DNA from 2 places in the Paraburkholderia sp. SIMBA_053 genome. Region 2 is predicted to be linked to the other one. Evidence: riboswitches for the same ligand, from Rfam matches in the RefSeq annotation. Region 2 holds a riboswitch; the other holds the start of a gene.

Region 1 (3,972 bases), on a different contig from region 2:
ACCGAGTTCGCCGAACTCGTTGACGATCACCGCGATGCGCTTGCCGCTCGCGTACTGAAGAATGTGCCGCAACAGAGTGGTTTTGCCGCTGCCGAGAAAGCCCGTGACGATGGTGACGGGGATCTTGCGCATTTGAGTTTGCATCGTGAGGTCCATCCCAGAGGTTGCAGGCGCCGGCCGGCGTAGTCCGCACGCATGAGGTCCAGCGCGTGCCTCGGGCATGAACGACGGCCTTGCTACAACAGGAAAAACGCAGAAAACGGGTGTGAGGGCATGAGCGCAGCGCCGCATCCCCGCGACGTTCGCCCTTCGTGTTCCGGCCGGTATCCGGGCTGGCGAAAGCGCCGCTTCCCCTTCCCGGACGAGTGATTTCTCGCCCAGTGGTGATATGCCCACGCGGCCTTGCGCGTGGACATCGAAGCCGGCACTGCGACGCCACGCGAACCGCCGTGACGCCACTTTTCGCTTACCGTTGCGGGGGCAGCACAGGTTGACCCAAACCGTGACAGGCGGGCGCCCTGTTTCCCGTTTAACTGCATGCGCACGAGCGCGCACACGAGCACCAGAAGTGCGTGCGAGTTTAGGCCGACCGTCTGGCGCCGTCAAGGAAACGCGGGCCCGGCGCGCTTATCGCACGGGCTTCTCGTGTGCTATCGTATGCGCGCGTTTGGTGCCCGCACATGCATTCGCGTGTGCAGTTAAACGGGAAACAGGCAGCGCTCCCGCGCTCAACCTGTGCTGTCCCCGCAACGGTAAGCGACCTGCGGTGCAATGTTCATGCTGCACCGCGCATGCGTTTTCGATGCCACTGTCCGATACATTCGAATGAATGCGGGCGGGAAGGCAAAGCGCGTGAGGCCGCCAGCCCGGATACCGGCCAGATGCGGAGGCGACCGTGCGTTTCTCGACGTCACGCCGCCGGCAGCCGGAATCCGCGAGGGACGGATGTGAAGGCGCTGAAGCACGATCTGGCAACCGGGTTCGCACCCGCGCGTGCCGTCGTCGTGCGTGAAGACACCGCTTGAATGACTTCGATCTCCAATCACCTGGGCCCGTTCGCGTGCCGCACTGCATGGCGTACGCCGGCGGGGCGCGCAACGTCGTTGCCGTGCACGGCTAGCGAGGCGCGATGACACGCGCGTGGCTGATCGGCGCAGGGCCCGGCGACGTCGAACTGATGACGTTGAAGGCAACGCGCGCCCTCGGACAAGCCGACGTGATACTCGTCGACGATCTCGTGAATCGCGACGTGCTGCAATTCGCTCGCGCTGACGCCTCCATTGTTTACGTCGGCAAACGCGGCGGTCATCCGTCGACGCCGCAAGAAGGCATCGTCGCGCAAATGCTCGATCATCTGCATGCTGGGCGCAGCGTCGCGCGACTCAAGGGCGGCGATCCGTTCGTATTCGGCAGAGGCGGCGAAGAGCAGCAGGCGCTGCATGCGGCCGGAATCGAGGTGGAGATCGTCAGCGGGATCACAGCCGGAATCGCGGCGCCCGCAGCTATCGGCATTCCGGTTACACACCGCGATCATGCGCAAGGCGTGATCTTCGTGACCGGCCACGGTGCGGGCAGCAGCGAGCCGGATTGGGGCGCGCTCGCCGCCACCCACATGACGCTCGTCATCTACATGGGCATGCGGCGGCTGAACGATATCGTCGGCGCATTGCTCGCAGCCGGCATGCGCGCCGACACGCCGTGTGCGGCGATCGAATCGGCCACGCGTCCGGAGCAACGCCATGCGCTTTCGAGGCTTGGCGAATTCGCCGATGCGGTCGCGCGCGCGGGACTCGGCTCGCCTGCGATCGTGGTGATAGGCGGCGTGGCGTCGCTCGCGCTCGCGCGTGCCGCCGCGGCAAGCTCATCAGATGCGGCATCTTCGCCGGACGCGAAATGAAAACGCTTAGCGTGGGCATCGGTTGCCGCCTGCACACATCGGCGGACGAGATCGAAACGGCGGTGCGCGCCGCGCTCGGTTCGCACACGTTCGAACAGATTGCAACGGTAGCCTCTATTGAAACGAAAGCCGACGAGCCGGGCCTGCTGGAGTTCTGCGCGCGTCACGGGTTCACGCTGCAAGTGTTCACCCGCGAGCAGATTCTCCCGATTGGCGTTCACGAACCGTCGGCTGCCGCGCGCGAGCATCTCGGCGTGGACGGCGTATGCGAACCGTGCGCGTTGCTTGGCGTGGCCGCCGGTTCCACCGCACATCTGATCGCTCGCAAAACCGTTTACGCTGGTGTCACCGTGGCGATCGCATCGACCGCACCAGCGCCAGCACACAGTGTCACCACCATCTCACAGGACCTTCCATGAAGACCGATCCCGAATCGCATCAACGCATGACCGAACGCCGGCGTGAAGGCCACGAAAAGAAGCAGGCCAACGCGACCGTCGAAAAGGGCCTGCTGATCGTCAACACCGGCACCGGCAAGGGCAAGACAACCGCCGCTTTCGGCATGGCCGTGCGTGTGCTCGGCCACGGCATGCGGCTTGGCGTCGTGCAGTTCATCAAGGGCGCCCTGCATACGTCGGAGCGCGACTTCCTCGGCGCAATTGCCAACTGCGACTTCGTGACGATGGGCGACGGCTACACCTGGAACACGCAGAACCGGGACGCCGACATGGCCACCGCACGCAAAGGCTGGGACGAAGCACGCAGGATGATTGAAAGCGGCGACTATCAGATGGTCATCCTCGACGAACTGAACACCGTGCTCAAGTACGAATATCTGCCGCTCGACGAAGTGCTGTCCGTCATCAACGCGCGTCCGGCGATGTTGCATGTGGTCGTGACCGGCCGCCACGCGCCCGATGCGCTGATCGAAGCCGCCGACCTCGTCACCGAAATGCGCATCGTCAAGCATCCGTACCGCGAGCAAGGCGTCAAGGCGCAGCGCGGCGTGGAGTTCTGAACGTGTCCGCCTGCCCTGCGCTCTTTGTCAGCGCGCCCGCGTCGGGTCAAGGCAAGACCACGATCACCGCGGGCCTCGCGCGCTACCATCGGCGACTGGGGCGGCGTGTGCGCGTGTTCAAGACCGGGCCCGACTTTCTTGATCCGATGATCCTTGCGCGCGCAAGCGGCGCGCCCGTGCTGTCGCTGGATCTGTGGATGGTCGGCAAAGATGCCTGCCGCAATCTTCTCGCGCAGGCGGCGGACGAAGCCGATCTGATCCTGATCGAAGGCGTGATGGGCCTCTTCGACGGCACGCCGAGCAGCGCCGATCTCGCGACCGAGTTCGGTGTGCCGGTACTCGCGGTGATTTCGGCGAAGGCGATGGCGCAAACCTTCGGCGCGGTCGCGTTCGGCCTCGCGAATTTCCGGCCTCAGGTGCCGTTTCATGGCGTGCTCGCGAACCGCGTCGGTTCCTCGCGTCACGCGCAGATGCTCGAAGAGGCGTTGCCGCCGGCGCTGCGCTGGTGCGGGCACATTACCGCCAGCGACGAAATCGAATTGCCCGATCGCCACCTCGGCTTGCATCAGGCCGCGGAAATCGACGATCTCGACGCGCGTCTGGATCGCGCCGCCGATGCGCTCAGTCATACGGCGCTGGCCGGGCTGCCGCCCGCGGTGGAGTTTGGCGCGGCTACGCCACAAGTGCTTCCCCGCCTTCTGCACAACAAAAAAATCGCCATCGCGCGCGATGCCGCGTTTTCGTTCATCTACCCGGCCAATGTCGCGCTGCTCGAAGCGCTCGGCGCCCACGTTCACTACTTTTCGCCGCTCGCCGACGAAGCGCCGCCCTCCGACACCGATGCGCTGTACCTGCCCGGCGGGTATCCCGAACTGCACGCCGCGGCGCTCGCCGCGAATGCCCGCAGCGCCGCGGCGATCCGCGCACATGCGGCGGCCGGCAAACCGCTTGTCGCCGAATGCGGCGGCATGCTTTATCTGCTCGATAAGCTCACTGACACACAAGGTGTCAGCACGTCGATGCTCGGCTTGCTGCCCGGTCACGCGACGATGCAAAC
Region 2 (3,972 bases):
GCCGCGCCGCCTAGCATCGAGCAGACGCCCGGCACCACTTCGCTCTCGTAGCGCGCCGCGAGCCGGTCGTGCAGATACATGTACGAGCCGTAGAAGAACGGATCGCCTTCGCAGATCACGGCGACGTCGCGCCCCGCATCCAGATGTGCCCCGACTATGTCAGCCGCAGTGTCGTAGAAGTCGGCAATGATCGCTTCATACGACAGAGGCGGCTCAAGCGCTTCGGTCGTGACGGGATACACGAGCGGCAGTTGCTGCTGCGTGTCGTGCAAATGCGCCTCGATGATGCTGAACGCGTTGCCCTTCTTGCCCTTCGCGACGAAGTAGGCGACCACGGCCGCTGCCTTGAGCAGACGCAATGCCTTTAGCGTGATGAGTTCCGGGTCTCCTGGACCGACACCGAGTCCATATAGACGCCCTGCACGTTGTTGCGCCGTCATTTATTCGATCTCCGTTGCGAGCGCGTTGACAGCGGCCGCAGCCATCGCACTGCCGCCGCGCCGGCCATGCACGACGACATACGGCACGCCACGGCTATTCTCTGCGAGCATCGCTTTCGATTCCGCCGCGCCGACAAAGCCGACCGGAAAGCCCAGAATCAGCGCGGGCTTCGGCGCACCGGCGTCGAGCATATCGAGCAGATGGAAGAGGGCAGTCGGCGCATTGCCGATCACGACGACGCTGCCGCCCAGATGCGGGCGCCACAATTCGAGCGCGGCGGCGGAACGCGTATTGCCGAGTTCGCGGGCGAGTGCAGGCACTCGTTCATGTGTGAGCGTGCAGATCACGTCGTTGTTCACCGGCAACCGCGCGCGCGTGATGCCTTGCGCCACCATGCCGGCGTCGCAGAGAATCGGCGCGCCTTGCGCGAGCGCCGTGCGGCCTGCTGTGCCGGCATGTTCGGAGAACGCGAGATCGTCGATCACATCGACCATCCCGCACGCGTGGATTACGCGCACCGCGAGTTTTTCGAGGTCGGCAGGAATGCGCGACAGGTCGGCTTCGGCGCGGATCGTCGCGAAAGACTGGCGATAGATCTCCTGACCGTCGCGAATGTAATCAAGCATCGGTGTCACTCATGTGTCGCTTCGAACAAGGCGCGCGATCGTGTCGGCGGCCTGTTCGACTGTCAGTTGGCGCGCGACGCATCGACCGAAGCCGGGGCCCTGGTCGCGTCGAAAAAGGTCGTACATGCCCGGCGCCGCAGCGAGCAGCGTAAACGGCGCGCAATGCGCGGCAGCACATGAGCGCGGGCATCCGCTCAAATGCACGTCGACGCTGGCGGGTAGGCGCTTCGCGAGATTCAATGCGTCGGCTTTGGTATCCGCGAGGCCTTTCGCGCAGCCAGTGGAACCGGCGCACGCGATCAGGTGTGTGATGGCTTCGGCGCAATCGCATGCGAGGCCCAGCGCGTTCAGCGCGGCAAGCACAACGGGCACTGAGAGCGTCCGGATATCGGGCAGCAGCACGCTTTGCCACGGCGTGATGCGCAGCGTGCCGTCGCCATGTTGTTGCGCGAGCGCGGCGAGGCCGTGCAGCGTGGCCGCATCGATACGGCCGAGCGGCGGTTGACCGCCGGCATGCCATGTATCCGCGGCGCGTTGCGCATGTGCGCCGAGGCGCAGCGAGGCATCGGCGGTCGTGCTGCGACGCCAGCCGCCGAGCGTCGCGTCGCGTGTCAATGGAAAATCCACGTAGGTTTGCGCATGCTGCAATATCGCGTCCGCCGAATGCGTGTCGAGCAGATGACGCATACGCGTGGCGTCGGCAGCGGCAAGATCGAGAAACGTATGCAGCAACGCGCGCACGAGCGCCGGAACTTGCGACGGCAGCACCGAGGCCAACGCGCCTGTCGCATCCGCATGCAATCTTTCGGACGAGTTCGCAGCGTTGCCTGATGATGGTGACTTCCCGCCGATGTGCGTGTTTGCGCTCGCGTTTGCATCCACGGTCGGGCAGCCCGCGAGCCCGAACACGAAGCGCACCGCTCCGGCCGAATCTTGTGCTGCCGCGAGCCACACGTCATGCGGGTGGTCCACTCTCGCGAGCCGCTCGCCGCCGTCGACCAATAACGCGAATTTCGGCGATAGTGCCGCGAAACGCGCTTCACTTTGCAGCAGCGTGAGAAGGGCGGTGCACAGAGGTCTGGTGTCGAACAGTGCGCATGGGTCGCGTCCGGCAGTGGGGCTGATCATGACGTTGCGCACGTCGTCAGCGGCGGCTGCATCGAGTGCGTGCGCGTTTCGATCGCGATCGCGATCGCGATCGTGACCGTGATCGTGATCGTCTTCGGCGGAATCGGTCGGCGCTCTATCGCCCATTCTTTCAGAGCCGCTTGCAGCGCCCGGTCCGAGCCCCGCATCGATCAGCGTGGCGACCAGCGCAGCTTCATGGCCGGCCCGAACACCGCGCAATTGCAGATTCGCGCGATTCGTCAGTTCGATCACACCCGCCGTATGCTGCGCGCTCGCGTTGGCGACCGCCTCGGCCTGAGCCGCGCTCAATTCGCCGCCTGGCAGCTTGATCCGACAAATGCCGCCGTCGCGCGCCGCCACGATCCGCAGCAGGCCCGGACACGCCGAGGGCCGCAGCGCAGATGCCGCGTCGGCCAAGAGAGTGGAGGGCGAAGCTGGATTCAAGACGGACACCGGGTTAGCGTCGCGCGACGGCCCGAGCAAGCGGTCAAAACGGCATTGCTGCGGCATCGGTACACCCCGCCCGATGTTGGCTGGCACGAACAGTCTGGCCGGCAGGTCTCCTGGCTGGCAGGTCGTCGTCCGCTGCGGCCTTCCCGGTTGAACCAGTGGCGCCAAGCGCAGGCGGACTCGCTGCATACAGTTGCGGGGGCAGCCACAGCGGCAATCTTCCCGCTGTGTTCCCTGTTAGGCCCCGAAGGGCACCGGCGGCTGTATTATGCCCTTTTTCGGATAGCACAACGAGGCTGGACGCTTTGACCGGCGTGGCGCAGTGCATTGTTTGAGATACAAAATGAGGAAGGGTGCATGTCGGCGTGGCTGACGGTAGTGGGCATTGGCGACGACGGCTTCGCCGGTTTGGGGCGGCCCGCACGGCGTGCGTTGCTCGAGGCGTCGGTGATTTACGGCGGCGAACGTCATCTGTCGATGTTGCCCGCGCGGCTGGCGGCGCGGCGCGCCGAGTGGCCGCGCCCATTCGATCTCGCGCCGCTTCTGGCCGAGCGCGGCGGTTCGGTGTGCGTGCTGGCGAGCGGCGATCCGATGCTGTTCGGCGTCGGCGCGACGCTGGCTCGACAGTTGCCGCCCAGTGAACTGCGCGTGTTGCCCGCGCCGTCGTCGTTATCGCTCGCGGCGGCGCGGCTCGGCTGGCCGTTGCAGGATGTGGCCATGGTGTCGGTAGTTGGGCGGCCGTTGCCCACGCTGAACGCTTATTTGCATGACCGCGCGCGCGTGTTCGTGCTCAGCGCGGACGGGCGCACACCCGCCGCGCTTGCCGACCTGCTGAGCGCGCGAGGTTTCGGCGCAACGCGGATGACCGTGTTCGAACACCTTGGCGGCGACGACGAGCGGCGCATCGACGGCCGTGCGGATCAATGGTCCCCGGGCGATGTCGCCGCGCTGAACCTGGTCGCGCTCGAATGCCGCGCCACCGAAGGCGCGCCGCGCCTGCCGCTCACCTGCGGTCTGCCCGACGACGCGTTCCGTCACGACGGCCAGCTCACCAAACGCGATGTGCGAGCGATCACGCTCGCGCGACTCGCACCGACGCCCGGCGAATTGTTGTGGGACGTGGGTGCGGGCAGCGGCTCGATCGGCATCGAGTGGATGCGCGCGCATCCGACTTGCCGGGCGATCGCCATCGAAGGGCACGCGGAGCGTCAGCGCTTCATCGAGCACAATCGCGATGCGTTGGGCGTGCCGGGTTTGCAACTCGTGGCGGCCCGCGCGCCGCAAGCGCTCGAAGGGTTGGCCGCGCCGCATGCGGTGTTTATCGGCG

The links. A riboswitch is a leader RNA that binds a small molecule or an ion and turns the genes downstream of it on or off. The one in region 2 is predicted to bind cobalamin.
Region 1: it holds a riboswitch for cobalamin, as region 2 does, so the genes downstream of both, cobA (uroporphyrinogen-III C-methyltransferase) here and cobG (precorrin-3B synthase) in region 2, are expected to answer to the same signal.

The regions. Positions count from the first base shown of each region.
Region 1 covers NZ_JAWRXU010000010.1:7,978-11,949, forward strand. The annotation lists gene cobW (cobalamin biosynthesis protein CobW) at 1-144, opposite strand, end outside; cobalamin riboswitch at 301-582, opposite strand; cobalamin riboswitch at 652-897, shown strand; gene cobA (uroporphyrinogen-III C-methyltransferase) at 1,130-1,897, shown strand; gene SB753_RS25010 (cobalamin biosynthesis protein) at 1,894-2,316, shown strand; gene cobO (cob(I)yrinic acid a,c-diamide adenosyltransferase) at 2,313-2,915, shown strand; gene SB753_RS25020 (cobyrinate a,c-diamide synthase) at 2,918-3,972, shown strand, end outside.
Region 2 covers NZ_JAWRXU010000001.1:466,308-470,279, reverse strand. The annotation lists gene SB753_RS02170 (precorrin-2 C(20)-methyltransferase) at 1-440, opposite strand, end outside; gene SB753_RS02165 (precorrin-8X methylmutase) at 441-1,067, opposite strand; gene cobG (precorrin-3B synthase) at 1,077-2,648, opposite strand; cobalamin riboswitch at 2,731-2,919, opposite strand; gene cbiE (precorrin-6y C5,15-methyltransferase (decarboxylating) subunit CbiE) at 3,003-3,972, shown strand, end outside.